4 regions of the Paenibacillus sp. JNU01 genome follow, and region 3 is predicted to be linked to each of the others. Evidence: riboswitches for the same ligand, from Rfam matches in the RefSeq annotation. Region 3 holds a riboswitch; each other region holds the start of a gene.
The links. Region 3 has a riboswitch for thiamine pyrophosphate ahead of NLBNIHML_RS19710 (ABC transporter substrate-binding protein). Riboswitches for the same ligand answer to the same signal wherever they lie in the genome.
Positions count from the first base shown of each region.

Region 1: another riboswitch for thiamine pyrophosphate. It lies ahead of thiC (phosphomethylpyrimidine synthase ThiC); the one in region 3 lies ahead of NLBNIHML_RS19710 (ABC transporter substrate-binding protein).
Region 2: another riboswitch for thiamine pyrophosphate. It lies ahead of NLBNIHML_RS04785 (thiamine phosphate synthase); the one in region 3 lies ahead of NLBNIHML_RS19710 (ABC transporter substrate-binding protein).
Region 4: another riboswitch for thiamine pyrophosphate. It lies ahead of NLBNIHML_RS21880 (ABC transporter ATP-binding protein); the one in region 3 lies ahead of NLBNIHML_RS19710 (ABC transporter substrate-binding protein).

Region 1 covers NZ_CP169723.1:4,726,873-4,734,322, forward strand. Annotated here, with positions in the region: gene NLBNIHML_RS20695 (alpha/beta hydrolase) at 1-562, opposite strand, end outside; gene NLBNIHML_RS20700 (IclR family transcriptional regulator) at 922-1,665, shown strand; TPP riboswitch at 1,813-1,926, shown strand; gene thiC (phosphomethylpyrimidine synthase ThiC) at 2,345-4,129, shown strand; gene NLBNIHML_RS20710 (hypothetical protein) at 4,659-5,348, opposite strand; gene NLBNIHML_RS20715 (hypothetical protein) at 5,526-5,693, opposite strand; gene NLBNIHML_RS20720 (zinc ribbon domain-containing protein) at 6,149-6,967, opposite strand; gene NLBNIHML_RS20725 (helix-turn-helix transcriptional regulator) at 7,049-7,450, opposite strand, start outside.
Region 2 covers NZ_CP169723.1:1,160,823-1,168,272, reverse strand. Annotated here, with positions in the region: gene NLBNIHML_RS04795 (hypothetical protein) at 1-644, shown strand, start outside; gene NLBNIHML_RS04790 (ABC-F family ATP-binding cassette domain-containing protein) at 782-2,332, shown strand; TPP riboswitch at 2,408-2,517, shown strand; gene NLBNIHML_RS04785 (thiamine phosphate synthase) at 2,711-3,406, shown strand; gene thiO (glycine oxidase ThiO) at 3,421-4,656, shown strand; gene thiS (sulfur carrier protein ThiS) at 4,653-4,856, shown strand; gene NLBNIHML_RS04770 (thiazole synthase) at 4,859-5,626, shown strand; gene NLBNIHML_RS04765 (MoeB/ThiF family adenylyltransferase) at 5,623-6,678, shown strand; gene NLBNIHML_RS04760 (winged helix-turn-helix domain-containing protein) at 6,798-7,450, shown strand, end outside.
Region 3 covers NZ_CP169723.1:4,500,628-4,508,077, reverse strand. Annotated here, with positions in the region: gene NLBNIHML_RS19725 (MFS transporter) at 1-887, shown strand, start outside; gene NLBNIHML_RS19720 (DUF2798 domain-containing protein) at 1,248-1,748, opposite strand; gene NLBNIHML_RS19715 (phospholipase D-like domain-containing protein) at 1,889-3,289, opposite strand; TPP riboswitch at 3,534-3,646, shown strand; gene NLBNIHML_RS19710 (ABC transporter substrate-binding protein) at 3,866-4,906, shown strand; gene NLBNIHML_RS19705 (thiamine-binding protein) at 5,131-5,421, shown strand; gene NLBNIHML_RS19700 (ABC transporter permease) at 5,421-6,179, shown strand; gene NLBNIHML_RS19695 (ABC transporter ATP-binding protein) at 6,219-7,127, shown strand; gene NLBNIHML_RS19690 (TatD family hydrolase) at 7,233-7,450, shown strand, end outside.
Region 4 covers NZ_CP169723.1:5,015,749-5,023,198, forward strand. Annotated here, with positions in the region: gene NLBNIHML_RS21870 (ABC transporter substrate-binding protein) at 717-1,790, opposite strand; gene NLBNIHML_RS21875 (ABC transporter permease) at 1,970-2,773, opposite strand; gene NLBNIHML_RS21880 (ABC transporter ATP-binding protein) at 2,760-3,527, opposite strand; TPP riboswitch at 3,704-3,806, opposite strand; gene NLBNIHML_RS21885 (aspartate/glutamate racemase family protein) at 4,093-4,803, shown strand; gene NLBNIHML_RS21890 (radical SAM/SPASM domain-containing protein) at 4,922-5,797, shown strand; gene NLBNIHML_RS21895 (pectate lyase) at 6,147-6,815, shown strand; gene NLBNIHML_RS21900 (copper amine oxidase N-terminal domain-containing protein) at 7,013-7,450, opposite strand, start outside.

The DNA.
Region 1 (7,450 bases), 230 kb from region 3:
CCATGGAGAAACCCCAGACTACCAGTTCCTGCGCACCGCGCTGCTTGGCGAACTGGATGGCACCCAGCAATTGCTGTGACTCAGCCTTGCCACCTGTGGCTACAGCTTTGTTCACCTGTGAGGCGAAGCCATAATCGAACATGACCACATTGAAGCCAAGTTGATGGGCATAGTGTGCCAGGTCATACATGGGTACCCATGTTTCTTCACGATTGGCACCATAGCCGTGACTGAAAATAATCGTTTTGCTTGCGGCATTGTCAGCAGGGATATACCATCCTTGCATTGTCCGGCTGCCATCTGCTGCCGGGAACGTGATGTCTTCGTACTTCATATTCTTGGCCTGCATCGGATTGGAGAAGACAGGCGCTACAGTCGGGTTGGATAATACCCATGCGATGTAACCATGCAGTGCAATAAAACAAAACAATAGAAAAAATACAACGGAGAGCAGCAGCGCTACGATAATATGTTTGAACCGAATCAGCCTCGGTGATAGGGAAGAGGGCAGATCGGACACTTTTGTTTGCAGCGGGGCTTCGCTCTGGGATGTTGGATACATGAATGCCCCTCCTTTGAAGTTCAGTTGAAGATAACAACGACATGAAAAGAGAATTGCGTTTATTTCAGAGCCTGCTTCAGAGCGATATCTTAATGTAATATATCTTTATCGTATGTTCCAATATAGTCAAAGTCAATTGATTGAGGGCATTTGTTACGCAATTGTTATATAGTTCTTAAGATATATGGGTAACATTACCTTAGTGTGTAAATTACAGGGGATTAAGTCTTATAAAAAGGAAAATTTTACACGTTGGTCTATTTCAATTTTGGCTCTTTTTGGTTTACAGATGAGACCGTTTCTCATATAATTTATGTAACCAAGTTTCATGTGATGAAACATGAGGAGGGCATTATGCCATGGAAGATCGCAAGTTAACCGTCCGGGCTGTGGAACGGGCGCTGGATATATTATTATGTTTTACCACACGCAGTGATCTGGGACTCACCGAGATTGCCAGCCAGATCGGCCTGCACAAAAGTACAGTGCACCGCTTGATGGCTACACTGGAGGATCGAGGATTCGTAATCCGCGATGCAGCAACAGAGAAGTATCGACTAGGCATCCGAATCTGGGAGCTGTCGGCTCATATGTCCCGCAGTGATGATCCCGCTATTCTGCTGCTGCCTGCGATGGAGCGACTGAGAGACCGATTGGGGGAGACCGTGAGTCTGTACCTGCGTGATGGCAGTGAACGGATTCGGATTCAGGCGGTGCAAAGTGATCAGGCGATTCGCCGAGTTGCTCCCGTTGGTGTTAGACTTCCGCTGTCTGTTGGCGCATCCAGCAAAGTCTTGATGGCGTTTGCCACGGATGAGGATCGTGAGGAACTGATGAACGGGCCGGAATGGCCGGTGTTTATTGACCCTGCGGTGTATTTGGCGCAAATGGGAGATATCCGGGATAACGGATATGCGACGAGTTATGAGGAGCGTGAGCCGGGAGCTGCAGCGGTATCTGTACCGATTATGGATCGCCGAGGCAATATTGCAGCTGCTCTCTCGGTCTCAGGGCCTGTCAGCCGACTTTCGCAGGAGACTTTGCACGAATACGCACCTGTGCTAAAGGAAGCTGCTACGCAGATGGGGCTCATGTTATCCTGATATTGATGAAAGGTTTTTCTCCAATTGGGTTGGTGTTCTGGAATATAAAGGTTGTTTTTATGTTCCGGTTGCGCTACTCTGTAATGGACGGCCCATCGGGGTCAGCTTCATTGAATATGAACAGCGGCTTATGTATGCCGCAACTTTTAACGTTACTGGGGGAGTCCGAATTGTCCGGACTGAGACGGAATCGCATGAGATTCCGGACCCTTTGCACCTGATCTGGATCATACCAGCGTAGGGAAGTAATCGGCGATATGACCACAACCACCACATGTGTGACTCTTGCAGGACTCCGTTATGGAGCTGCAACCAGGAGCATTATTGGTGATGGACATTAAAGTCGGTTCCTTCGGGGGCCGGCTTTTTTATATACAGTGGACGGGCGAGATAATACACATTCCATGGACTGTTTTTTCAATAACCTGCAAAAGTGGGCTTGGAGAGAGCAATCATTATAGATTTATGATCTGTGGTAACCTCCGTTCTGTCGTTAACTGTACATGAATAATGTCTCCCCCTTGGTCTGGTGTAGGATCGCTCTTTCTTCTCTGCGCTCTGCATGATTTGGGACAGGTGCGTAAGCGAGCTGATGACGATGCCAACCAAACCAAGTGAACGAACACGGAGGAGGAGACGAGCAAACATGAGTACAGGAAACCAAACGGGACAACAAGCGATGGAACAGGAACATAACGGTCAGCAGGTGGAAAAGGAAACAGGAGCGGCCGGACGGGTTCAGCCCTTTCCGGGTAGCCGTAAAGTCTACATTCAGGGCTCACGGCCGGACATAGCTGTACCGGAGCGTGAGATAGCCCTTCATGACACGAATACTCCCCAAGGGGTGGAGCATAACGGACCGCTACGTGTCTACGATACGAGCGGCCCCATGACTGATCCCAAATTCCAGATGGATATTCGGAAGGGATTACCCGCGCTCCGAAATCATTGGATTATGGAACGCGGTGATATTGAAGCATATGAGGGCAGAGCCGTTCAACCCGAGGATAACGGACTAAAGCCCGGAGGGCGGAGAGCCGGGGCAGAGGAATACCCTGGATTTCGGGGACAACCACTGCGTGCTCAGGCTGGGCGCTGTGTCACCCAGATGCACTACGCAAGGCAGGGCGTCATTACACCAGAAATGGAGTATGCCGCTATCCGTGAAGGGGTGGAACCGGAATTTGTGCGGCAGGAGCTGGCGAGTGGACGGGCGATTCTGCCATCCAACATCAATCACCCAGAGAGTGAGCCGATGTTGATCGGTCGTCATTTTCACGTGAAGATCAATGCTAATATAGGTAACTCTGCCGTATCTTCCTCCATCGAGGAAGAGGTCGAGAAGATGACTTGGGCGGTACGATGGGGATCGGATACCGTGATGGATCTGTCTACAGGCAAAAACATTCATACGACACGGGAATGGATCATCCGTAATTCACCTGTACCGATTGGTACGGTGCCGCTGTATCAGGCACTGGAGAAGGTGAATGGCGAAGCGGAAGCGCTGACCTGGGAATTGTACCGAGACACGCTCATTGAGCAGGCAGAGCAGGGCGTGGACTACTTTACGATTCATGCAGGTGTGCTGCTGCGTTATATCCCCATGACCGCCAAGCGGATGACAGGTATTGTATCCCGGGGTGGGTCCATTATGGCAGCATGGTGCCTTGCGCATCATCAGGAGAATTTTTTATACACTCATTTCGAAGAAATCTGCGAGATTATGAAAAGGTATGATGTGGCGTTTTCGCTGGGAGATGGACTTCGTCCAGGCAGTATCTACGATGCGAATGACGAAGCTCAGATGGCGGAACTGGCTACGCTCGGGGAACTGACGCAGATCGCATGGAAACATGATGTGCAGGTGATGATCGAGGGCCCGGGGCATGTACCGATGCACAAGATCAAGGAGAATGTGGATCTACAGATGGAGATATGCCAAGAGGCACCTTTCTACACTTTGGGGCCACTGACGACCGATATTGCCCCGGGATACGATCACATTACGTCCGCCATTGGTGCGGCTATGATTGGCTGGTTTGGCACGTCCATGCTCTGTTACGTCACGCCAAAAGAACATCTGGGCTTGCCTAACAAGGATGATGTGCGCGAAGGGGTTATTGCCTACAAGATCGCGGCCCATGCCGCTGATCTGGCGAAAGGCCATCCGCGTGCTCAGCGCCGGGATGATGCATTGTCCAAGGCACGCTTCGAGTTCCGCTGGCGGGATCAGTTTAACCTGTCACTCGACCCGGAACGGGCGCTTTCCTACCATGATGAGACGCTGCCGGCAGAAGGGGCTAAGGAGGCACATTTCTGCTCCATGTGCGGACCGAAGTTCTGCAGCATGCGCATTACGCAGGACATTCGTGCCTTTGCGGCAGATAAAGGATTGTCCGAGAATGAGGCTGTGATAGCTGGCATGCAGGAAAAGGCTGAGGAGTATCGGACACGCTCCTAGGCGCTGGTACAGCTTAACCTTGGCAGTCTGACATCGTTTGAAGGTGAGAATAATGATATCATGTCGTATTTTTCTCTTATTGATCAGCTTCCTAATACTTTTTATCAGTATTATGGTTGATTGTCTAGCAGATGTTTAATAAAATGAATGTAAGTAAACACCAATAAGAGTAGCCAGGCCAATGGCTACTCCTGCACAGCATTTGCGGTGGGTATTCCTCCGAGTGCAGCAAGTTCAGATGAAGTGACCCGTCAGGCCGTCAACCTGTGGCGGGTCACTTCTTTTTACGATCGATGTATGTCAGGAGCGCAATAATTAACATCGCGAACACGATTACGTCGTTAAAAGAGAAGTTCATAGGATCACCTCCCACTGGAGGCAAGCCTATTTCCCACCACAAATTGGCTGTACAAAGTGATTATACCATTTGAAATGCTCTTGTTCGAGAGCATTTTTATTTTGCAAAGGAGCCTACATACTGCTTTTCACATATTTTTAGTGATTGTAATATGTCACTCCAAATCAGCCGCTACTGTCGAGCCACTTCCAAATTCTTCTCCAAATATGCCGCAAGCAATGCCAGCGGACTATGGATCGCAATGCCTCTGTCTGCTGTAACCTGTGCAGCAGCGGGAGCCATAGACAGTTGAGCTGCCACTACCGTTTTACCCGGATACTGCTCAGCAATCTGCTGTAATCCCTCACGTACTGCTTCGAGATACCCTTGCTGATCTCCACGCATAATTAACTCAAACGTCCCAGGGATACACACAGCTTCCGTCTGAGATGCCTTGGCAACATGTGGCTGCCCATTCTCATCCTTGTACTGTAACGCCTGATTCACCCGTGCCATCGTTCCTTCAATGGTTGCCGGGTTGGTGAAGGCTATGATGTAATCTCCTGGTACTCGCCGCAACTTCTGCAATAGCGGATCATCTATGCCAATCACAGGCACAGGGACCTCTGTGGCTTCCTGCTCCAGTACTGCCGCAAACAGGGTACACGTGACCAGAATGGCATCGGCATGACACTCGGCGATCCATCGGAGCGTCTGAGCTACTTTCTCGTGGATGACGACATCGGAAAAGTCAGCGTCATGTTTAAGACGATCCAGGCCTGGATCGACGTAATGGACCAATTCAACTTCATAAGCAGCAAGCGTCTCTTCAATTAAGGCGATGTTGGAATAGTGAGCGTGAAAACAACCGATGGTGATCATGTGCTAAATCCCCTTTTACAGTTCGTATAATGTGATGGTAATCGTAGATATTTAAACCATTATAGAAACATGCCTGAGAACTGTACAGTTGTTTGCGATCCAACGCCAATAACCGTCCTCCCGCCAAGCTGCGGAAAGACGGTTCATAACCGGACTGGCAATCGTCCAGCTTTCATTTTATCTAAGGGAAGGAGAAGCATTTTTCTTCGCCATTTTTTGCTGTAAAATTTCATGAAAGGATAGACCTTGAGTGTTCTCATTCTCCTTTTTAGGAGCAGTGGTCGCCGTGTTGCGCGGATATTGGTGATGGTACGGGATCATTTGCTGAATAGGCATGCGGATCATCTTGGTTCCTCCTTTGAAGCATATTTGTGAATTATGTATTTCGACTGGTTACCATGCCAGGTGCGCATATAGGTATATGTGACTTGTTAGACGAAATAGAAGAGTTTAAAGCGTAATTCCAATTGGATTGTAGTGATTTTACCCCGTATTCAGGAGATGTAAACGGTTTTAGGGAAATTCAGGAGTAAAGAACCTGATTTGAAAGGATTTGTGTGGGAGGATGGAATCGGTTGTTATGTGAATAGTCCCAATTTTAAGGAAGTCAATGGTACCCGCTTATGAGGCATATTGTCTGGTTGAATAGGTAGGTTCCATGCTAACTAACTTGGTACTATAGGCGGTTGTATCACGGGAGGAACATCAAAAAAACTGCCGGGTGAACTCGGCAGCTTGCATGATATGCAGAAGGATGTGAGGAAAATTTGGATCCAGTCTGAGTTGATATAGTGTTGGTTTTATCTACTATCTCGAACGGCGATGTATATATCGACTTGTACATTTTCGGGATTCAGGCTGCGTTCATCATACAATTCAAAATCTCCGGTGAACGTACGATCACTTTGCTTCTCCCATGCCCATACGGCTCCCCAGGCTTCGTGAGCAACCTCTGCCATTGGCCCTTTTCTGGAAGTGAATACGGCGTAAGTTGCAGGCGGGAGCAGAATGTCGTCCAATCCTTCAGGCAATGATTCCTCCGAACTGACCTCATGCCCTACCAGTATGGTGTACTCTCCGTTTATGCCATCGGTATAATTCGTGTAACAGCCATAACGAGCAGCTTCGGGTGCAGGGAGGTGCTCTGAGGCAAAATAATTGTTCCAGAGACCTTGGATACGGCCTTTGCCACTAATCTCAATGGCATTGGTTGTGCGGGCGGATATGCCGGCCAAGCGTTTGCTTGGGAGTGTGACATAACGAACGGGCTGGGCAGATAACGTTAGAGTTGTTGTAACCTGACCCGGTATAGCGGAAGTGGCAGAGTTTTCAGCCGGAGATACTTTGTGTTGATCCGTTGTATTCGTGCGCCAACGTTTCAAAAAAGGAAGCTGATTACGCAGCATCGAACGAGCGGATTCCTCATCCATGCCCTCGTCCTTCAGAATGGCGGTGCACATCTCCGTCATGCCTTCAAGCGAGATTCCTGGCTGTGCAAACTTCCCATCCTTGTAACAATAGATACAGTACTCACGGGTTGTGCCTCCATCTGCCTCCGTTCCGAATTGGGCAGGGGTGGTGAGTGGCATGCCGCAGCTTTGACATACAGTAACGTTCATCTTTCATTCCTCCTTGGGTATATATGCAACTTCAACCTGAACATATTTGAAGTATACGTGAAGGAACTGGACAGCTGTCTGTCAGGTTTGAGCGGAGGTTTTATAATTTTGAACAATTTGTTCGGCTATACGGCACACATTATCCCGAATATGCAAGGGTTCCAGCACCTCAACATCCGCCCCAAAGCCCAAGATGAAGCCGTACAGCCAGTTATCTTCTGGAAAAGCGACCTGGCTGATATAATAGCCGTTCCCGTCAGGCAATACATTTTCAATACCGAACCATTCCTCCGCAAGATGATGGACACGGGCATGGAATCTCAGGGTAATCCCAATCTGGTTGTCTGGTCGGCTCCATTCCTGCTGCCACGGTCGGTCTTGAAGGTTGATGGATTTTCGTTCAAAGTGCTCTGCAGCAAGAGAGACGTCTTTCATACGAACCAGCTTGAACATGCGGAATTCATTTCGTTCATGGCAAAAAGC
Region 2 (7,450 bases), 3.3 Mb from region 3:
ACGATGGCTATTATATGATGTCCACAGAAACAGAGTTGACAGGTAACCGGGAAGATTCTTTCAGGCAAGTATGGAGTCCCAAGAAACCTTATACATATTCAGATTCATACGGTAACAGTATTAACTTTACATTGGACGACTATGTCTATGCCTACGACGCAAGCGCAGGGAGATGGGTGGAGGGCTTTCAAAAAGAACTGGTTTCAACCACACAGATTCCTTTACTTCAAGATAGCAGCGTATTTGAACAAGTTCGACGAAGCCGGATTGTGACTTCTGTGCAGGATGATCTTGCTGATGTGATTAATCGCCATAATGAGTTTGCCAGAAAGAACGGTGTATCCTATACATTTACGATGCCCCTGATAGCACAGGAAGATTGGTACAACTCCATCAACGATACAGGAATTATGGCCTTTATCCAAGGTATAGGTGTTGGTGACCAGAAGATCAACAATTATGCGATTGGTGGAGGCAGACTTGTGAAGAAAACGGCCATCGTAGGTGGAGTAGATCCTTTAACGGGTATCAAGTACTACTATCCCTCCACATGTGGTAATGGTTACCGTGCCGAAGAGGTGTTCACAGACGGAAGACAAGCAGCTGCACAAGGCTATTTCGAATATAACTGCTCTAATCGTTAGCTTGCGTACATGACAAAATCTTGGAAGGAGTTCCTGAACTGTTTACATTACTTTCAGAAAAGACGAGACCTGTGCTAGAATAGGGGTTCGGAACCATAATAAAAGTAATGTCTAATAGATAGGAGCAACCTCATCTTATGAGTTTATTGTCAGTAGAGAACGTGAGTCACAATTTTGGAGATCGCACGTTATTTAAAAATGTATCGTTTCGTTTACTCGCCGGAGAGCGTGTAGGACTTGTTGGTGCCAATGGTGTTGGTAAATCCACATTAATGAACATCCTTACCGGTAAATTGCTTAAAGACAGTGGAAAAGTGGAATGGACACCTAAGGTCCGTTATGGATATCTGGATCAGCACACAAAGCTTACGCCAGGCAAAACGATTCGTGATGTGCTTAAGGATGCTTTCCTTCCGTTGCTTGAATTGGAAAAAGAAATGATGAATATTACGGACCAGATGGCAGATGCAGATCCAGATAAGCTGGAGCAGTTGCTGGAAGAGATGGGCGATATTCAGGAACAACTGGAACAGGGCGACTTTTATCTGATTGACGTAAAAGTTGAAGAGATGGCCAATGGTCTTGGTTTGTCTGCAATTGGTCTTGATCGAGATGTCGCAGCTCTAAGTGGTGGACAGCGCACCAAGGTGCTGCTTGCCAAGCTTCTGCTCGAAAAACCTACAGCTCTGTTACTGGATGAGCCAACCAACTATCTGGATGTAGAGCACATTGAATGGCTGTCGCGTTACCTAAAGGACTACCCGCATGCATTCCTCTTAATTTCCCATGACACGGAATTCATGAATGAAGTCGTAAATGTCATTTATCATTTGGAATTTGCCAAATTAACGAGATATGCAGCGAACTATAACAAGTTCCTGGAGATGGCTGATATGAATAAAGCCCAGCATATTGATGCATACGAGAAACAGCAAGAGTACATCAAGAAACAGGAAGATTTCATTCAGCGTAATAAGGCGCGGGCTTCAACTTCAGGTCGTGCGAAGAGCCGCGAGAAACAGCTGGACAAGATTGAACGTATTGATCGCCCAGATGAAGCGGCTAAACCAACGTTTAAATTCAAGGATGCCCGCGCGAGTAGCAAAACGGTCTTTGAGGGCATTGATTTTGAAATTGGATATACCTATCCTTTGCTGCCCAAAATGACGATGACGATTGAACGTGGTGAGAAAATTGCCATTGTAGGCTGTAATGGTGTGGGTAAATCGACACTGCTGAAAACCATCCTCGGGAAAATATCTCCACTGAGTGGAAAGACCTTTTTGGGAGATTATCTCGAAACGGCCTATTTTGAGCAGGAGGTTCGTGCTGGAAATATCACGCCGATCGAGGATGTCTGGAATGAGTTTTCACATTTGACTCAGAATGAGGTCCGGGGTCATCTCGCTCGCTGCGGATTAAAGAATGAGCACATTACTCGTCCGCTCAACATGCTGAGTGGTGGAGAACAAGCCAAGGTTCGTTTATGCAAACTCCTGATGCGCGAAAGCAACTGGATTTTATTTGATGAGCCGACAAACCATCTGGATGTCACAGCCAAAGCGGAGTTGCAACGTGCCTTGCAAGAATTTAAGGGAACGGTGCTACTGGTATCTCATGAACCTGATTTTTACGAGGGTTGGGTCACCAAAACATGGAATGTCGAAGAATGGTCTGAGAAAAACTAGATGATTTGAGACCATGTTTAACAGAAATGACGGTGACAAAAAAATCCGTCTATGGTAACATAGGCTACAACTTCATATGAACACTAGGGGGGCCGCACGATGCGGCTGAGATGGAAGAATGCGATTCCGGACCCTTTGCACCTGATCTGGATCATACCAGCGTAGGGAAGTGGCGAGCGCGTTTCAGTGAATGACGTGAGCAAACGGCAACTCGAAAAGATTTCAACCGTCTGCTTAGCGAATTGAAACATGCAGTTGCGTGTATAACGTTATGGCTATAGATCTATAGCTGTACTGCACGAAATAAACTGTATGCATCAGTCAGTGATCTGATCCTATAATTCATACGCAGCCACTCCCCTACGGGAGTGGCTTTTTTTGTGTTTTCATAGCATTCACGCATGGAAGGAGAGGGAGGGTACCGCAATTTTTCATGAGCATGTTGACGAATCATTTGAATTGCATGTTGTATCTACGGGTGCAGGAAATCGAGCATCTTTTGTAAAAGCAGCCAAGGACGTTTGGCCATGGGTGGACTATATTCACATACGAGAGAAACAACTTACATGGCAAGACAAGATCGGCTGGGCTGAAAGTCTGCGTAATGTTAATATTCCATCTTGTCGCATCGTTATCAATGGTTCAGAACTGCCTTCACAGAATGATCTCTATGGCGGTGTTCATTGGGGGCAAGATGCGATACGTAAATACAACCCTGCTGTCATAAGCAAAATGCAGCGACTTCGTCTGGGTGTATCTGTTCATTCCATCGATGAGGCAAAAATCGCTGAAGAACAGGGAGCTGATTACCTTTTCTTTGGGCATGTCTTCGCGACCAATAGCAAGCCAGATCTAGAACCAAGAGGATTATATGCTCTTGATGAAGTATGCAGAGGTGTCTCCATTCCTGTCATCGCGATCGGAGGCATAGAGCCGGGAAATATCCAAGCGATTCGCACTACAGGGGCACAGGGAGTCGCCGTGATCTCAAATGTATGGTCGAGCGATTCCCCGGATCGGGCAGCTGCATCACTAAGGCAGGCTATCGTTGCTACAGGAAGTCTAAGCCGGTGAAAGGAGATGAGAGGATGAATGAGATCGTAACGGGTCAGAACAGGAATCATTTCAGTCATCAACTGAACTCTGAAACGGAATCAAGAAGCAAAAGTGTAACTGATAATCCGGATAAGATTCATGCAGAAACGATTATTGTAGGCGGAGGTGTCGTTGGTTGTGCCATTGCGTATGAGCTTGCTTCCCGTGGACAGGATGTTTTGTTGCTGGAGCGTTCCGCGATTGCGGGAGGCACTTCTTGCGCAGCGGCTGGAATGCTTGCGCCAGATAGTGAGGATTTTGCTCATCCTTTGATGGCTAAGCTTGCCAGGCAGAGTAGACAGTTACTTATTGAGCAACAAGGGATAATGGGTACCCTCAGTGGGGTAGATATCGGCCTGCAACGCCATGGATTCTTGACCCCTTTTCGATCATACAGTGAATTAAACCGCTATAAGAACAATCGAAAATCCGGTTTGTCTGCTGATGAGGTGTGGTGGGATCGTTCGGTTGTGCAACAGGAGGCATCGTGGCTTAACAGAGATACATACGGAGCCTACTACAGACCATACGAGAGTGAAATCCTTCCTGTCCATCTAACTAGGGCATATGCGGAATCTGCTCAAGCCATGGGAGCTCGGTTTATAGAGGACATACAGGGTATACGTGTACAAGCAAACGAACACGGCGTGCAGGGGATCACCACATCGATCGGTGAGATAACGTGCAAACATGTCGTTATAGCGGCTGGATTACAGAGTGAAGCATTGATGAGACATGTGAATCTGAGCTTACCTGTGTGGTCGGTAAAAGGAGAAATAGCTGCCGTTCAGTTCTCAGATGAACATGCAGGGTACAGACCTGACAGAACGGTTTATGCAGAGGATGTCTATATTGTTCCCAAAGCCAATGGCGAAGTTTGGCTCGGGGCAACCAGTCTGCCGGGCAGAACGGATTTGAATGTTTCTGTACAGGGTGTTCAGAAGCTGCTAACAGCGGCTACCCACTGGGTACCCGGGATGAAAGAAGCGCAATTTAAGCGAGCGTGGGCAGGTGTAAGACCGGCAACGCCAGATGGGCTGCCTTATATAGGTGCATGCAAGAGTATACCTGGACTGTTCGCTGCCTTTGGGCATTACCGTAATGGTATTTTGCTAAGTGCGATAACAGGCAGGCTTATCGCGGAGTTAATCACTGGCAAAAGCTCAGAAGAACTCGGAATTGAAGTGCTGAATCCAGAGCGTTTGAACAGAAAGGGAGTGGTGCAGTGAATATCATTGTTAATGGACAACGGATGGAGATTGAAGACAGATTAAATCGTGTGGATAAACTGCTCCAATCGTTTGACCTGCAAGTCAAGACTGTAGTTGTCGAGCTGAACAGGCATATCTTAACGCGTGAGTATCACGAGTCAACGGCATTAAGAGAAGGCGATCGAATCGAGATTGTACATTTTGTAGGAGGCGGTTGATGATGTTGAACATTGGTAAATATACGTTTGAGTCCAGATTATTGCTCGGAACAGGCAAGTTTTCGGATTTTGAAGTGCAGAGTCAGGCTGTGGATGCTTCTGGAACGGAAGTTTTAACCTTTGCTGTTCGTCGTCTGAATCTGGAGGAACGTAACCAGAAGCATTTCCTGGATACATTGGATCTGGATAAATACACGCTTCTTCCGAATACCGCCGGGGCTTCCACTGCGGAAGAGGCAGTGCGGATCGCCGAGCTTGCGCGGGCTTCGGGACTTTGTGATATGATAAAAGTCGAAGTCATCGGAGATGGAAAGACATTGCTCCCAGATCCGATTGAAACGTACAAGGCTTGCGAAATTTTGCTTGAAAAGGGCTTCACCGTATTGCCTTATATTTCAGATGATGTCATTCTGGCCAAAAGGCTGCAATTGCTTGGCGTACATGCCGTAATGCCTGGCGCTTCTCCCATCGGAGCAGGTAGAGGCATCATTAATCCCTATAATCTTGAGATCATCATTGAGCAGGCCGTTGTGCCTGTGATTGTGGATGCAGGGTTGCGCTCTCCAAAAGATGCTGCTTATGCCATGGAACTTGGTGCAGATGGTGTATTGTTGAATACAGCAGTATCCGGATCAGGAAATCCGGTGAATATGGCTAGAGCGATGCGAATGGGTGTAGAGGCAGGTAGACTGGCATATGAGGCAGGCATGATTCCTGTGAAGCGTTATGCAGCGGCCAGTAGTCCGGTGGAAGGAATGGTTCATACATGATAGATCAACAACAATCAATTTCCTCCGAGCAGGCCGACCGGTATTCCAGACAGGAAAGGTATGCGCCACTTGGCAAGGAAGGCCAGGACAGATTAAAGGACAGCAGAGTTTTAATTGTAGGCGCTGGCGCACTCGGAACAGGAATTGCCGAAACGTTAGTGCGTTCAGGCGTCGGGCACATAACGATCGTGGATCGTGATTATGTGGAGTGGAGTAATTTGCAGCGGCAACAATTATATGTAGAGCAGGACGCAATTGAACGGATGCCGAAAGCGATGGCTGCGAAAAAACGTTTATCTGCCATTAATTCCACGGTTCATGTGGAAGGAAAGGTATTGGATGTCAGGGTAGATGAACTGGAAGAACTCATTCAGCATGCAGACTTGATCATGGATGCAACGGATAATTTTGATACCCGACTACTCATCAATGATATGGCACAAAAGCATCGTATTCCCTGGATTTATGGTGGATGCGTGGGGAGTTACGGCATCACCTATACGTTTATGCCTGGAGAGACGCCATGTTTAAATTGTTTGCTGGGTGAAGTCCCCCTGGGTGGAGATACCTGTGATACGTCTGGCATCATTCCACAAGCGGTACAAATGGTAACGGCGAATCAGACAGCAGAAGCGATGAAGCTGCTTAGTGGCAATGAGAATGCATTGAGACGCAAGTTGTTGTCATTTGACGTGTGGAGGAACGAATACATATCCATCAATGTGGATGGTGCGAAAAAGCAAGACTGTCCTTCATGCGGTGCTTCGGCAACGTATCCATATCTTTCTGCGTCCAATCTGGAAAAAACCGATGTGTTGTGTGGAAGGGATACCGTTCAGATCCGCCCTGCACGGCGCATGAATTTGAATCTTCAACAAACGGCGGATCGCTTGAGCAGACTTGAAGAAGGAAAAGTGGAATCCAATCCGTTTCTGGTTTCTTTTACAACAGGAGCTCATAGAATGGTCGTATTCCAGGATGGACGTGTTCTCGTGCACGGAACAAAAGATACAGCTGAAGCGCGTACTCTCGTTCATCGTTACTTTGGTTAAAGCAAGAAAGAAACAAAGTCTGTTCCCTTGAGGGAATGGACTTTTTCATTTTACGGCATGCTAACTGTACCAACCACTGCTACGAGCGGCGGGGATAGAGACAGGCCGGGTGAAAAACAGTGAAAACAGCCATTTTGCTGATTGGAGCAGGAGAGCAGGTTAGCCTTATTTACGACGTTTTATGTGCTGAAGGGTATGAGGTGCAACGAATGGAGTGTTCTGAACTAAACCAATCCGTCAAGCCTTCGTTGCAGCATATTAACCTGATCATCCTGGTAGACCGGGAAGAGGAGCATGCACACCTTAACCAGGATCAGAAATCAGAGTTGAAACGTTGGATAGAGAGCGGACAGGTGATCCCTCTGCTGGTTATTACTTCAAATGCATCTCCTCAGGTCATCGTGGAATGGCTGGATTACGGAGCTAATGACGTGATGGAGGAGCCCATTCACTTGACCGTGATGCTAGCCAGAATACGAAATCTATTGCGTGTTTTTGCGAATGCAACGCAGGAGAGTGAAGAAGTGATTGTAGTTCATGATCTTAAAGTGAATTTACGTTCAAGGCGGGTAAATCGTGCGGGTGAGTACCTAACATTAACGCCAAAAGAGTACGAATTGCTGGAATTTCTGGCGTTGCATGTGAATGAAGCATGTACCCGGAGTGATATTTTAAGGGAAGTGTGGGGGTATGAGTATGCCATGGATACGAACGTTGTGGACGTGTATATCAAACATCTGAGGGTTAAGGTAGATAAGGGAAGAAGTGTGAA
Region 3 (7,450 bases):
TCGCTGCAATCAAAGACAATACTGCTGTTGCCATGAGCCGACTGGAAGTGTTATTCGGGATCGGAGCGATGATCATGCCGCTCATGGCCAGCGGTCTGATTGCTGCCGGATACTGGCGTTTATCCTTTCTCGTTGTTGCGATCTGCGCAGCGCTGACCTTTGCTTTCTGGGCGAAAGGATCATTCGGTGAGCTGGACAAGGTTCTGGAGCGACGAAAGCCAGCCGATGCTTCGAGACACACTCACACTGCCGGTGCATCAGGTGAACCGCATTCCGCAGATACCCGTATACCCGGCCCAACCTATCGTGGACGCAACCTGACTCTTCTGGTTCTGTTCGTCCTGTTCTTCTTCCTTTATGTTGGCACCGAGATGAGCCTTGCAAACTTCATGCCAGCGATCCTGATTGAGAAAATGAATATGAAGGAAGCCGGAGCAGCGCTTAGTGTCACCTGCTTCTGGATTGCCATGTCTGTAGGACGACTCTTCGCGGGATATATCGCAGAGAAATTCCAATACCGCGTCTATGTGCTGTACAGTTGTCTCGCATCTGTTCTTTTGTTAATGGTGTTTCCATTTACAGACCAAATCTGGTCTGCGTTTCTCATCATCTTACTACTCGGACTTGCGATGTCGGGCATTTTCTCGATTGCCCTAGTCTTCGCCAGTAAACTGCTGCCTGGAACCGAAGAATCCACACCCAGCATTTTGATTGCCTCAGGTGGGGTTGGCGGTGCCATTTTGCCTTTGACCACGGGATGGAGTCTTGATCATCTGGCGGTTAATCAGTCTGCATGGATGCTTGCCATCTTTGCAGTTGGCCTGCTTGTCATTAGTGTGATCACGTATCAGTGGCAGAACAAACATGTGGTCGATCCAGCAACTTAACAGCTATGGGTGATACAGTCCAGAGCGATAGAATCAGAATTACCTATTAAAGAAATCGAAATGTCTACTGTCATGACTTGATGGTAGACATTTTTGGTAGCGTTACTCTGTTTTTTACGAACCCAGCACACGCTATTCCGCTCCATTTCTGTATGTTCGAAATCTAACGAACCTTAGAGAAGTTATTGTAGATAATTAGCTTCAAATCAAGGTCTTGTTGCATTTTTTTGGCATATTAACGCCGCTAAGATTCGTTAGATTTTTCATTCCCCAAGAACCGACTTAATAAAGTGTTCTCGATTCGTTACGATCTATTCATTTGCACAAGATTGCCCAGGAAATACTTTAAGGCCATCGGAATTACACACTTTTGCTAACAGTAGGCATTATATGCCCGTTGCTCTTGATGAATTTACCGAATACATATCGTACGAGCGGCCCTAGTATGATCAACTGATATGGAAGTGCCAGACTGAAATTACGAGCGATTGTATGCAGGTACGTACCAAGTACGGATACCCCATTTAATTGGTCCGCAAGATACGCTGAAATCATTCCGTACAAGGACATGATCAGAACCATACCAATCACCATGAAAAATGACATGACCAGCACGCCAAGGATCTTGTTGGACTTGTCAAAAGGTAAGGAAAATGCAATTTTTCTCGCTACAGGGCCAACAATGAAGGACTCCACCAGAAAAGCGATGACAAAACACAATATGAATTGAAACAGAATCTCAAGCGGGGACAACTTGCCCAGTATCCCAGTGTGCCACAGATTGAAAGTCATCATCACCAGGACCATTCCTGTACACATCATTAAGCCGAAAATAATTTGTTCCTTCTTGCTCGTTGGCAATTCTCTCATCCTCTCTGTTTACCTTCGTAATTATAGAGATGATGACCCCCACCACATAAGTGAACATTCCGTGAACAAATCTGATTTTCAAGTTTTGATAAACCGGAGAAAAAGTTAAGCTCAAGAGAATACGTTTTTTTCTACAACATAAATTTCCAGAGAAAAGACAATTTGGATAACGCTGTGATTGCTATTCGTTTGAACACAGAGCCTTTCTGATTCGTAGATTCTGCTGGATGTTCACCTTTAACCGCAAGTGTACTATGTGCACGTTTGATATCCATAGCCTCTGTTAGTTGGTCGGCGAATGCAGAACCGGAAATGACCACAGCGGATTCGGTATTGAGGAAGGCAGATCTGGGATCAAGATTATACGAACCAACCATGCTGAGGTAATCATCCATGACAAATGATTTGCCGTGTATGGAATAAGGGCCTTCGTATTCATATATGGCCAGACTGGTATCAAGCAACCGTTCCTTAGAGCTTAAGTATCCCGCGAAAGCCAAAGGGTTAGGGGTCTGCTGGATTGAATTGGTTAGCATGACCCATTCTGCTTTTGGATTCATCGACAGATGTACGGCTTTCTCCATTTTCTTGGTAGGAATGGCATATGGCGTCTGAAGGTACACTTTCGACTTTGCTTGATTGGCGAAATGAACAAATGTCCTCCACATGATGGGGTCTTTATACAGCCTTTTAATTGGATTGTGAATGAAAGCAACGTGGTCGGAATGAAGAGCTCCTCGAACCCATTCCTTTGGCAACACTTTCACAAAAGGATCACTCTGAGCCTGGGCTTTTTGATATAACTCAGCCAGCTGAGCCAGCTCTTTTAACCCTTTTGCATGATGCTGACGTTTTGCATGTTTTTCTGGTTTGGTGAATGGATGGTTCCATAACTGATCTAGATATTGTTTCATTTCAACAACCGTGCTGTTCGTATTATCGTTTGCATTGTAAACAAGGACATCCCGATCAAAAACATAGTCTTTTGGGGGGTGCAATGCCATATATTTATCACCAATATTTTGGCCGCCAATGATTCCATATGTGTTGTCGACAAGAAGGATCTTGTCATGCAGACGATTATGCCATGTCCATGGCATAAATAGGTGGAGTGGTTCATAATATCTTAATTCGACATTGGGATGAGCTGCAATGGCATCTGGAATATCACGCAATTCTCCGCGCATGCTGTGAAAAATCCCGTCTAAAATGATTCGAACTTGAACCCCCCGATCAGCCGCATCGAATAAAGCAGCAAAAAAAAGCTGAGATGTTTTTCCTTTTTGAATGGAGTAATAGGCTAGGTCGATGCTTGTTTTTGCCTCTCGAATGGTCTGGATTCTCACCTGTCCCGATTGAAAGCCGTCCTCCAGGAGCATTACGCGATCTGTTGTACTTCCTTCTGTTAACGATTTTTGCATATCCGTATTTTCGATAGCAGATGGAGACGGAACCAAAAATAAAAGGTAGGCTGTGAAAAAAACGTAGGCACTATAACACAGAATCATTGCGATTATGGTTTTAAGGATCATTCAGTACTCCCCCATTTTTATGTAAAAGTATTTAATGGTATAGCAGTACTATCTCCTTTTGTCTCTAAATTATGTTGTTTAAATGAATCAAGCTGCTCGGCTCAAGGCCAAACGATCAAAAACTAATCACCGAAGCGGCTTAGAAGCAAGTAGACGATGACCCTAAATCCGTTCCCATCCAGTTCCTGACTGGACACGACTGGGCCTCTGGCCTATAATTACACCTAGTAATGCCCGTAACTTCATAGTTTCCCAGGGGAGTCGGAATTGGCCGGCTGAGAGTGTATCCCACCAAGATACTAACCCTTAGACCTGATCTGGATCATGCCAGCGTAGGAATCGGAGTATATCGAAATGGCACAGCCCTATGGCTGAACGCCACCTCTCTAACGCCTGCACGCGTCCCGGATTACGGGGCGCTTTTTTAATGTTCTTTTATATAGCCAGAGAGCTAAAAAAAGTGACGTTATCCGGATCATAGCTGGTATAAATCTGTCGATTTATGCAAGAAGCTTGGATATGAAGCCAAGGAGTACCCGTGCCACTGGCCGGACATACCGAAGGAGAGAATCACAGATGAAATGGCGTAAAACAATGGGACTGTTGCTCTTATGTGTACTACTGGTGACTGTGGCCGCATGTGGCGGTAAAGAAGCTGCCCCGGCTGAACAGAACAGCAGCACGAATACGGAGAGCAGCAATGAAGGTGACACTGCCGCCCTGAAGGATATTAAAGTGGTGCTCGACTGGACACCGAATACGAATCATACCGGCCTGTATGCGGCCGTAGATCAAGGTTTTTACAAGGCCGAAGGCTTGAACGTGGAGATTGTACAACCAGGTGCCGGTGGCGCAGATACGATGGTTGCATCGAATGAAGTGCCTTTTGGCGTAAGTTATCAGGAGAGTGTAACTCAAGCCCGCACACAGGGTGTTCCACTTGTCTCCATTGCAGCAGTTATTCAGCATAATACATCCGGGTTCGCTGCTCCGGCGGATCGGAATATCAAGTCACCGAAAGATTTTGAAGGCAAAACCTATGGCGGCTGGGGTTCCCCAGTGGAAGAAGCCGTGATGCAATCCATTATGGAGGGCGAAGGCGCCGATGTATCCAAAGTGAAAAACATTAACATGGGTGACGCCGACTTTTTCACCGCAGTGAAACGGGATATTGATTTTGCATGGATCTTCTACGCCTGGACGGGGATTGAAGCTGAACTACGCGGAGAACCGATCGACATGTTATATGTGAAGGATTATTCAGATGCACTGGATTACTACACGCCTGTTCTCGTAACGAACGAGCAGACCATTCAGAACGACCCTGAGTTGGTGAAAGCATTCCTGAAAGCCACTTCAGAAGGATATCAATACGCAATTGATCATCCCGAAGACGCAGCGAATATTCTGATCAAGGCCGTCCCGGATCTGGACAAGGAATTAGTACTGGCAAGCCAGAAATGGCTGAGTCCGAAGTACACGGATGACGCCCCGCGCTGGGGAGAACAGAAACAGGAAGTGTGGCAGAACTACACCGACTGGATGTTTAGCAAAAAACTGCTGGATGAACAGGTCGACGTGAGCAAGGCATACACAAACGAGTTTTTACCCCAATAAAATATCTCATATAAAACGAACTTAATATTTACACGAGGACGGAGAGGACAGAAATAACGTGAAAAAGCGAAGCGGTCGCCTTTATCACCGGATTTTCCCTTTAGAGAAAGGAAATCAAAAAAATCTGGGGATAACAGCGATTGGAAGGTTATTCTGTCATCGAAGTGGCAAGTGTAACCGTCATTAGTTCATTTTATATATCACGAAAGGAGCCGTGATCTCTCATGGCAAGCACATTACTTAGCATTCAGGTTATTCCAAAAACGCCAAATGGCGAGAACTCTTATCCTTATGTAGATCGCGCCATTGAAGTTATTCAGCAATCTGGCCTGAAATATCAGGTGAACGCGCTCGACACCACGATGGAAGGGGAACTGGAGGAACTGCTGGAGGTTGTCCGCAAAATGCACGAAGTACTCGTCGAGGCTGGCAGCCCAAGCATCATCTCCCAGATCAAAATCGCCCATAGCCCTACTGGCTTCAGCATGGATACCCTGACGGAGAAGTACCGCTAATGAATGCCTATTTCAAAAGTGTATGGCCGCCCTTCGTGGCGGTTATTCTCTTTATAGCGTTATGGCAGGGAGCTGTATCCCTGTTCCACATCGAGAAATGGATGCTTCCCGCACCGTCCGATATCGCCCGCGAAGCGGCATCCCAAGCGGAGCGACTGGGCATGCATGCCTCCGCAACCATTCAGTTAACCCTGATCGGATTCGCGGCCGGCACAGCGGTTGGATTACTGATTGCAATGGTGCTGCATTTGGTGCCTTTTCTCAAGTCAGCCCTGTATCCTTTACTTATTCTTAGTCAAAATATCCCGACCATCGCGCTCGCACCGCTCCTGTTAATCTGGTTCGGATTCGGGCTGTTGCCCAAGCTAATTACCATCATATTAGTCTGCTTTTTCCCCGTTGCGGTGGCGGCCATGGACGGCTTGACCCGTACAGATGCAGCGATGATGAACTATATGCGCATGGCTGGTGCCAAACGTCGTCATATCTTCTGGAAGCTGGAGCTTCCCCATGCACTACCATCAGTATTCTCCGGTATCAAAATCGCCGCTACCTATAGCGTGATGGGCGCCATCATTGCCGAATGGATTGGTGCAGACAAGGGCATTGGTTATTATATGATGCTGCAAAAATCAGCTTATCGCACAGATCGCTTATTCGTGGCAATCATGATTATTGTCGCGCTCAGCTTACTGCTCTTCCTGCTCATCGCGTTGCTGGAGAAGCTGCTCGTGCGCTGGCGGCCACAGAAGCGATAACAAAGCATGTAAGTCTATATATTAGGAAGTGATCAGCATATGAATCAGCAACAGGACGAACACGTCCAGCCTGAACGGGGAGCACGCACATTGGAACCAAAGCACGGTGAAAAAATTTACTCGACTAATTCCGGGCTACCGACATATACGACTGCTGCTTCGGTTCCACCTGCACTGGACGTCGTGGATGTTCATGCATCATTTCGTGAACGACGGAGCAGGCTACCGGTGTTGAACGGCCTGTCCCTGACTGTGAAGCAAGGTGAGTTTGTCGCTATCGTTGGGCCATCCGGCTGTGGCAAAAGCACCCTATTCCATATCATCGGTGGTCTGCTGAAGCCACAGGAAGGGCAAGTGCTCATGAACGGTCATAATGTTACGGGCCAACGTGGCAAAATCAGTTATATGCCACAACAGCCTGCCCTTTTCCCTTGGCGTACCATTGAAGAAAATGTACTGCTTGCTGGTGAAGTAGCTATGGATACTCCTCCCCGGGCCGAAGCACTTGCAGAGGCTCGAAAATGGTTAAGCAGCGTGGGTCTTGCCGGATTCGAGCAAGCATACCCGCATATGCTGTCGGGCGGTATGCAGCAACGCGCTGCATTCCTGCGCGCCCTGCTTAGTCCGCAGGAGTTGATGCTGCTGGACGAACCCTTCAGCGCACTGGATGCACTGACACGTAGCGACATGCAGCGCTGGCTGCTCGATATCTGGGAACAGAACCGTCGTTCGGTGCTGTTCATCACTCATAATATCGAAGAGGCATTGCTGCTTGCGGATCGGGTCTATGTATTATCCAACCGGCCTGCAACGGTGTTGCATGAGGTACATGTTCCTTTTGATCGCCCTAGACGAGAAGAAATTACGGAAGAATCGGCATTTCTTGAACGTAAACGGCAAATTGCACAGTGGATGAGAGAAGAACAGCAGAAAGCCCGCCTATCTTGATAGCGCGGGTTTTAAAGTTATTATTTTCCTTTAATGGGTGATCCAACACAAGAAATTCTGCGTACCATAGATAAAATATATAGGAACACAAGGAGGAATTCCCTCGTGCATTCTCAAGCTTTTGCACCATTGATTGATGCTCATATTCATTTGGATCAGTATACCCCTGACGAACAACGTGAGATGTTGCTATCATTTTCGTCTCAGCAGGTCGAAGCGGTCATTGCGGTATCCATGAATCTGGCTTCTGCCCAGGCCAATCTGGAGCTTGCTAATCAATATCCACGCACTATATATCCGGCCTTCGGTTTCCATCCGGAACA
Region 4 (7,450 bases), 520 kb from region 3:
TTGGCGAATTCCTTCTGCAGGTTCAGACGGTGTTTCTAAAGAACCCAGGACATCTTATTTGGCTGTCAAATCCTACTTTTGAAATGTAAGGAACGTCAGACACGTTATTTCCCTGATTCCTTGATTAAAACGATGCAAACGGCTGTTTATTCTAATATTGCGTGTCTCAGATTCCTTAGATTTCTGAGACTGCTTTAAATCCTCGAATAAGACGTCTCAGATTCGTTAGCGCTCGCCGCATGCTCTACTCCGAACACATTAGGGCGCGATTCAGCTCATGGTAGATTTGAAGATGTGCGCTAATGTACATGACCAAATGCATAGCACCAAGCCGCCCAAACGTATACAAGGTACTCGATCGCATACCATGTCATCCAAACGTATACAAGGTACTCGATCGCATACCATGTCATCCAAACGTATACATGGTACTTGATCGCATACCATGTCATCCAAACGCATACAAGGTACTCGATCGCATATCATGCCATCCAAATGCATTTCAAGGTACTCAATTGCACATCAAGTCACGTAGAATTACTAAAGATTATGATTCTCCACTCCTTGCTCCAGCCAGTTCCATTATGGAAACCTTTTACATTCGCAAACCTTGTTGCCCCTAACGCCACGTCCTTGCTAACTTTCTATTCATTCCTCTTACTTGCGGATCCATTTCTTTTAGTCATATTCCCTTCATTCTCGTGGCTTTTCTTTACTTACTCTCCTTGCAGATTTATAAACGCATCCTCGGCTTTCACCGATTCAGGAATCATTTCAGTTGCAACGAGCCATGCACGTACATTCTCCCACGACTCCATTTCCTGCCGACCAAACGGTTGACCTTCTTCATTCATGAGCGGCAGTAGAATAGCCAGGCTTTTGGTTTCGATCTCCGGGTCAAGCGGAGATGTTTCATTCTCATGAGCAAGCAGAATATTCAAGGCTTCTTCTGAATGCTCCGTGACATATTTCTGTCCTTCCTGGATCGCTTTGACGAACCGGGTAAGTTGTTCTTTTTTGGCTTCCATACCAGCTTCACTTGCGGTCAGGACCAATTCATAATAATCAGGCACGCCATAGTCGACAGGGTTAATCGATTTCATGGCATGGCCTTCTTTCTCCAAAATCAATTGTTCATGGTTAATAAAACCACCCATAATCGCGTCCGCCTGTCCGGAAGCCAGGGAAGGAATCAGATCGAATCCAACGTCGACCAGATTCATGTTGTCTGGGTTGCCACCATCTTGGCTGATCATCGTCCGTACCATCGCGTCATACAGCGGAATCGAAGAATAGCCAACCGTCTTTCCTTCAAGGTCTTTGGGTGAACGCACGTTGCCATTCGCTTCGGTCAACAGATGTACGAGCGGGTGGCGAACAACAGCAGCAATGGAACGTACAGGAATGTTCTCACTACGCGCGAGCAAGATCTGAGGCTGATAGCTTAGAGCCAGATCGATTTTACCGGCAGCAACCAGTTTGAGTGAATCATTGGTATCCGCAGGCATCTGAATGTCGACATCGAGACCTTGGTCTGCAAAGTATCCTTTTTCCTGAGCTACATAGATGAAGGAATGTACTGCATTGGGGTACCAGTCGAGCATGATGGACAGTTTATCTTTGGTGTCTGATGCTGGTTCTGTCACAGGCGAGTTTGCTTGCTGTGCATTGGTTTCCGATTCTGTTGTTGGCGTGTTTTTGCCAGCACCCGTGTTGCCACATCCGCTAACGATCAGCAACAGGCTTATGAGCATAATGGGAAGCAGGGAGTATATACCTTTGTTAGTCATAAATGAAGTTCCTCATTTCATCGTTTGGGTTTGTAGACAATGGACAGCAGTATGTTAACGGACAAGATGACAAAGTACTGATTGAAGTTAGCTGCTGAAATGGTGCATAAGTTATGTTGTGTAGAGCGTAATTCTTGTAGTAACATCTAAAATCTAAATTCTCTCTACGTTTTATCCAGCTATTTTTTCGCTTCATGGCGCCGAGTGCCAAACCGTTTCTCCAGCCAGGCAATCAGTACAAACAAAACGATCCCGAGCAGGGATAACAGCACAATAGCGGCGAACATCGCGTCCGTGTTCATGTTGCTGGACATGCGGCGGCTGAAGTATCCGAGACCTTTACTGCCACCGAGCCATTCGCCTATCGTTGCACCAACCACGCAGTACACCACAGACATCTTTAGCCCCGAGAAGAAGGCGGGAAGTGCCAGTGGAACCTGGAGTTTGCGAAAAATATCCCACGTGCTGGCTCCCATGGTGAGCAGTAGTTCACGCTGCTCTGGATCGCCTTGGCGAAGTCCATCGTAGGTACTCACCACAATGGGAAAGAAGGCGATCAGGAACACAACCGCAACTTTGCTCCACAGCGTGTAGCCAAACCATAGGATGAAGACGGGGGACAGGGCAATCAACGGGATCGTCTGACTGATTACGATGAAGGGATATAACGCTTTTTCAATCGACCGATTCATATGCATACCAGTTGCAAGTGCAATTCCGGCACCAATGGACAAGCCAAAACCAACAACAACCTCCATCAAGGTAGCAGGCAGATGTGTAGCCAGCAGGAGGTGACGATGCTCATACAGGGAGTTGGCAATCGCCGTTGGGGCTGGAATGATGAAGGAGGGCACCCATCCCATACGCACAATCCACTCCCAGAAGACAAGCAGCAAGAGCAGGAGCCAAAGAAACAGACCATAACGGTCAAGCCAACGCCTTACGTTATTCTTCATGCAGTTTCCCAAGTTATCCTCTCGCATGCAATTGTTCCTCCAGTCGTCGTCTCATCTGAAGGAGCGCCGGTTCGTAGATCATGTCCGAATGTCTTGGACGTGGCAAAGGTACCGTCAAATCTTGTAGCGGTTGGTCTTGGCTCCCCGGAGTTAACAGGATAATCCGATCACTGAGTAGCAGGGCCTCTTCAATATCATGCGTAATGAACAACACGGTTTTGCCCAGATCTTCCCACAGCTCCAGTAGCCAGCGATGCATCTCGCGTTTGGTTAAGGCATCGAGTGCGCCGAATGGTTCATCCAGCAGCATGAGTTGGCCACCTGTCAACAAAGTACGAAGCAGCGCGACACGTTGGCGCATGCCACCCGACAGCTCGTCCGGGTAAGCATGCGCGTAGCCGGATAAGCCAAATCTGTCGAGCCCTGCCATAATGTCTGCGCGAATTTTTCCCTTATCCTGTCGCCTTGGAGCAAGTTCAGCGGGGAGCATGCAATTCTCCATGACGGTTCGCCAGGATAACAGGAGGTCCTTTTGCGGCATGTAGGCCACCTGCCCCAGTCGCTTTCCTTCAGGGACCCAAGGAATTTCAATGGTTCCGTGGGTTGGCTCAAGCAGGCCTGCCAGCAGCTTGAAAAGGGTGCTTTTACCGGAGCCGCTGGAGCCGATGAGCGAGACGAATTCGCCGTTGGCAACACGCATCGACACATTGGAGAGCACGGGGGAATCCCTTTTTCCCGGGAAAGCGTAGCTCATGTTGTGAATGGTTATGTTATTATCCATCTCGTTCTGTTCCCCCTTGTTATTCCAAATTCAACTTCAAACTGCGGGATCTTTCATTACACCTGCTGATCTGCCCGCAGAACGCGAAAAAGACCCACCCATTTCCGGAGAAATGAGTGGGTCTGTAAGTTCAATTCACATTAAAATTCATCATCAACATGAAAAAATCCGCTTACTGAAAGGCCGCTCCACTTCCCTCCGCTGGTATGATCCAGATCAGGTTCAAAGGGTCCGAATCATTCGATTCGTCTCAGCCGTAAGGCTCCCCTAGTGCATTGTTCAAGATATGCAGTTATGTGTTCAGCATATATCACATGCAAGTGGAATGTAAAGGGGGCGCTCAGAAAGAATGTGAGTACTGATCTGAAAATGGTTCCGTTCGGATTATTAGGATTGCACAGCCAGATTATTCGGGCAGACGCATTAATCCGTTGCCGGAATTGCTCCAGTTTCCTCAACTCCTCTTACTGTGGCAGGTTTATTTAATGAAATAGATACGATACAATATCTACTGAATTTCTATACACTGCTTTCGGGATGTAATCAATGGAAGGGGAAGTGTACTATGAGAACGATTGGTCTTATTGGTGGAATGAGCTGGGAGTCATCGTTAGAATATTATCGAATTATTAATGAAGAAGTGAAAAATAAATTGGGAGGATTGCATTCAGCCAAGTGCATTTTATATAGCGTGAATTTTGAAGAGGTCGAGCGTTATCAAGCTGAAGGTGATTGGGAAAGCGCTGGTGAATTATTAGGGAATGCTGCTCAGTCTTTGGAAAAGGCAGGAGCAGAAATGATTGTAATTTGTACAAATACGATGCATAAAGTGATTAAACATATTGAAGAAAAAGTGACACTACCCATCGTACATATTGCTGATGCAACAGCAAATCAAATTCATAAGTCCCATATAAGTACGGTTGGTTTACTCGGCACCAAATATACGATGGAACAAGACTTTTATAAAAAACGAATTGAATTTAATGGTATTAAGGTTTTGATACCGAATGAAGAGGATAGAAAAGTTGTCAATAAAATAATATACGAGGAATTATGTTTAGGGAAAATTGAGCCCTTATCAAGGGATTATTATAAAAAGGTGATCCAAAGGCTGGTTGATGATGGAGCTGAGGGAATCATATTAGGTTGCACCGAAATTGGATTATTAGTAAAAGTAGAGGATTCAGAAGTTCCATTATTTGATACAACACATATTCATGCGATTGAATCTGTTCATTTGGCACTAGCCAAATCATTTGACTCAACCCGATAAACCCGTTCTCTGATTTACCTTGGCTCATGAACTCGATATAATAGGGATGGGCCGTACAGGCCGGATCACAAAATGCAGGTGGGATTGTTCTCCCTCCTAGGCAGAATGGGGACCCAAGTTGAAAACGTTCAAAAAAGTATATATTGAGATCACGAGTATCTGCAATCTGGCTTGCAGCTTCTGTCCGCAGACGCAGCGTGCCAAAGGATTCATTGACCCTGAAGTCTTCAACAATATACTGGAACAAGTTAAACCACATACCAATCATATTTATCTACATGTCAAAGGCGAACCCTTGTTGCATCCCAAAATAGATCTTCTGCTAGATTCCGCACACGAGAAGGGACTCAAGGTGAATATTACAACGAATGGTACACTGCTGCCCAAGACTCAGCATAAATTGCTTGGTAAACCGGCGCTGCGTCAGATGAACTTCTCCCTGCACAGCTTCGATGGGCACGAAGGTTCAACAGATCGTGACGGATACCTGCGTCATATTTTGTCCTTTGTACACGAGGCCGTTAAGCACAATGTCATCATTTCATTCCGACTGTGGAATCTGACGCAGGATAACTTCACGAATGCTCAGATGAATCGAAATCGGGAGACCCTTGAAGTGCTGGAACGTGAATTCAATCTGGACTTCCGCATTGAGGAAAAAGTGGTTCCAGGCAGCGGCGTCAAAATTGCTCCGAATGTATACCTGAATCAGGACCACGAGTTCCAGTGGCCAAGTCTGGATGCACCTGAAGATGACGGCAAAGGCTTCTGCCACGCATTGCGTAGTCAGGCGGCTGTGCTAGTGGATGGAACGGTGGTTCCATGCTGTCTCGATGGCGAGGGTGTGATTAACCTGGGTAATGTGCACGAGAAGTCATTCTCAGAGATCATTGAAGGGGAGCGAGCGAACAATCTGGTATATGGCTTTTCCAAGCGGGAAGCTGTGGAAGAGTTGTGTCGAAAGTGCGGTTATCGTCAGAGGTTTGGAGCCTGACATCTTATAACAGCAAGCTGGAAGCCATTCAAGATCACACATTTGAAAGACAAATGTAGTGATCTTTCTTGTTTACTGGGGATTAAAGTCAGAGGTACTTACGTTACAAATGAGCATACCAGAGGTTGATATCAGCATATTGTTCAAAGATCCTGACTTGCAAAAAATGCCGATATGACAGTCATTATGCGATGTCAGGATATATCTGATCTAATGATTATTCTAGTTACCTTCCTTATTTGGTAGGATTAGGTTGTGAGTTGGGCAGAGGTGCACCTCTGGCGAACTTTCAGTACAAGCACAGGCTTGTACACGATCCATAACGAGAGAATAAGGGAGGAATAAAGTAATGAAAAAAATGTTGACGTTGTTGTTGTCTGCTGGTTTGGTTGCTTCCATATTTGGTGCGGTTCCCGCTGCTGCTGCGCCTACAGTTGTTAATTCAACGATTATTGTTCCAGCGGGCACGACTTATGACGGTCAAGGCAAAACATTTGTAGCCAATCCTTCCACATTGGGTGACGGGTCTCAAGCAGAGAATCAGAAACCGGTATTTCGTCTGGAGGCAGGGGCTACGCTCAAAAATGTAAATATCGGATACCCTGCTGCCGATGGTGTTCACTGTTATGGCAACTGTAATATATCAAATGTAGTCTGGGAGGATGTGGGTGAGGATGCACTCACATTGAAGTCGGCCGGAACGGTCAATATTACCGGCGGTGCGGCGTATAAGGCCTATGATAAAGTATTCCAGATCAATGCAGCCGGAACGATTAACATCAAAAATTTCCGTGCAGATGATATCGGGAAGCTGGTACGTCAAAATGGTGGAACGACCTTCGCAGTTAACATGACGCTGGATAACTCCAATATTTCCAATGTGAAAGATGCTATTATGCGTACAGATAGCAGTGTATCTCAAGGGAAAATTACGAATACCCGCTATTCCAAAGTGCCAACCCTGTTCAAGGGATTTGCTTCAGGTAAAACCAGTCAATCCGGCAATGTCCAATATTAAACGAGAGACTCAATCACTGGAGTTGTTAAAAATATAAGCTCCACTTAATTTGGAAGTAAGCCGGAATATAACGCCAAAAAAAGAGCGTCCCAAGGTCATTGTCACACTGTCACACTGACTTTGAGGAACGCTCTTTGTAATGCAGATGTCACCATAGTATAGTTCTGCTGAGTAATGTTTCATTGTGGAGGCACATATTATTTCTCTCCTGGAACCTCAACGATGACTTTGCCATGCTCGGGGGCAACGGAACCGGTATCCGTGGAGCCCAATTTGTTTATGACCTCATATGAGGTTTCTTCAAGCATGCGAGAGTACTTGAATGATACGAGTGTTTGACCTGCTACGGAAGGACGAGTTCCTGCTTCAGCAACGGCTTTGGTTTTAATAAAGAACAGGTCACCGATAGTTCCTGCATTATTGCTGATGTTGGCCTGCCATTGCAGCAGTGCACTTCCATTTTTAAGAACATAATAACTGACCAGATCGTTATCCTCCACAACGAAGAAACGATCTTTTTTGCCTTGTTCAAAAATGTATTTAATAGAGGAATCCACCGGACCCAGAGGGTTGCGAATATCCAGACGTGTTTGTCCGAGTTCAGAGAAGCGTGGCAGATGAAGTGCGGCTTCGCG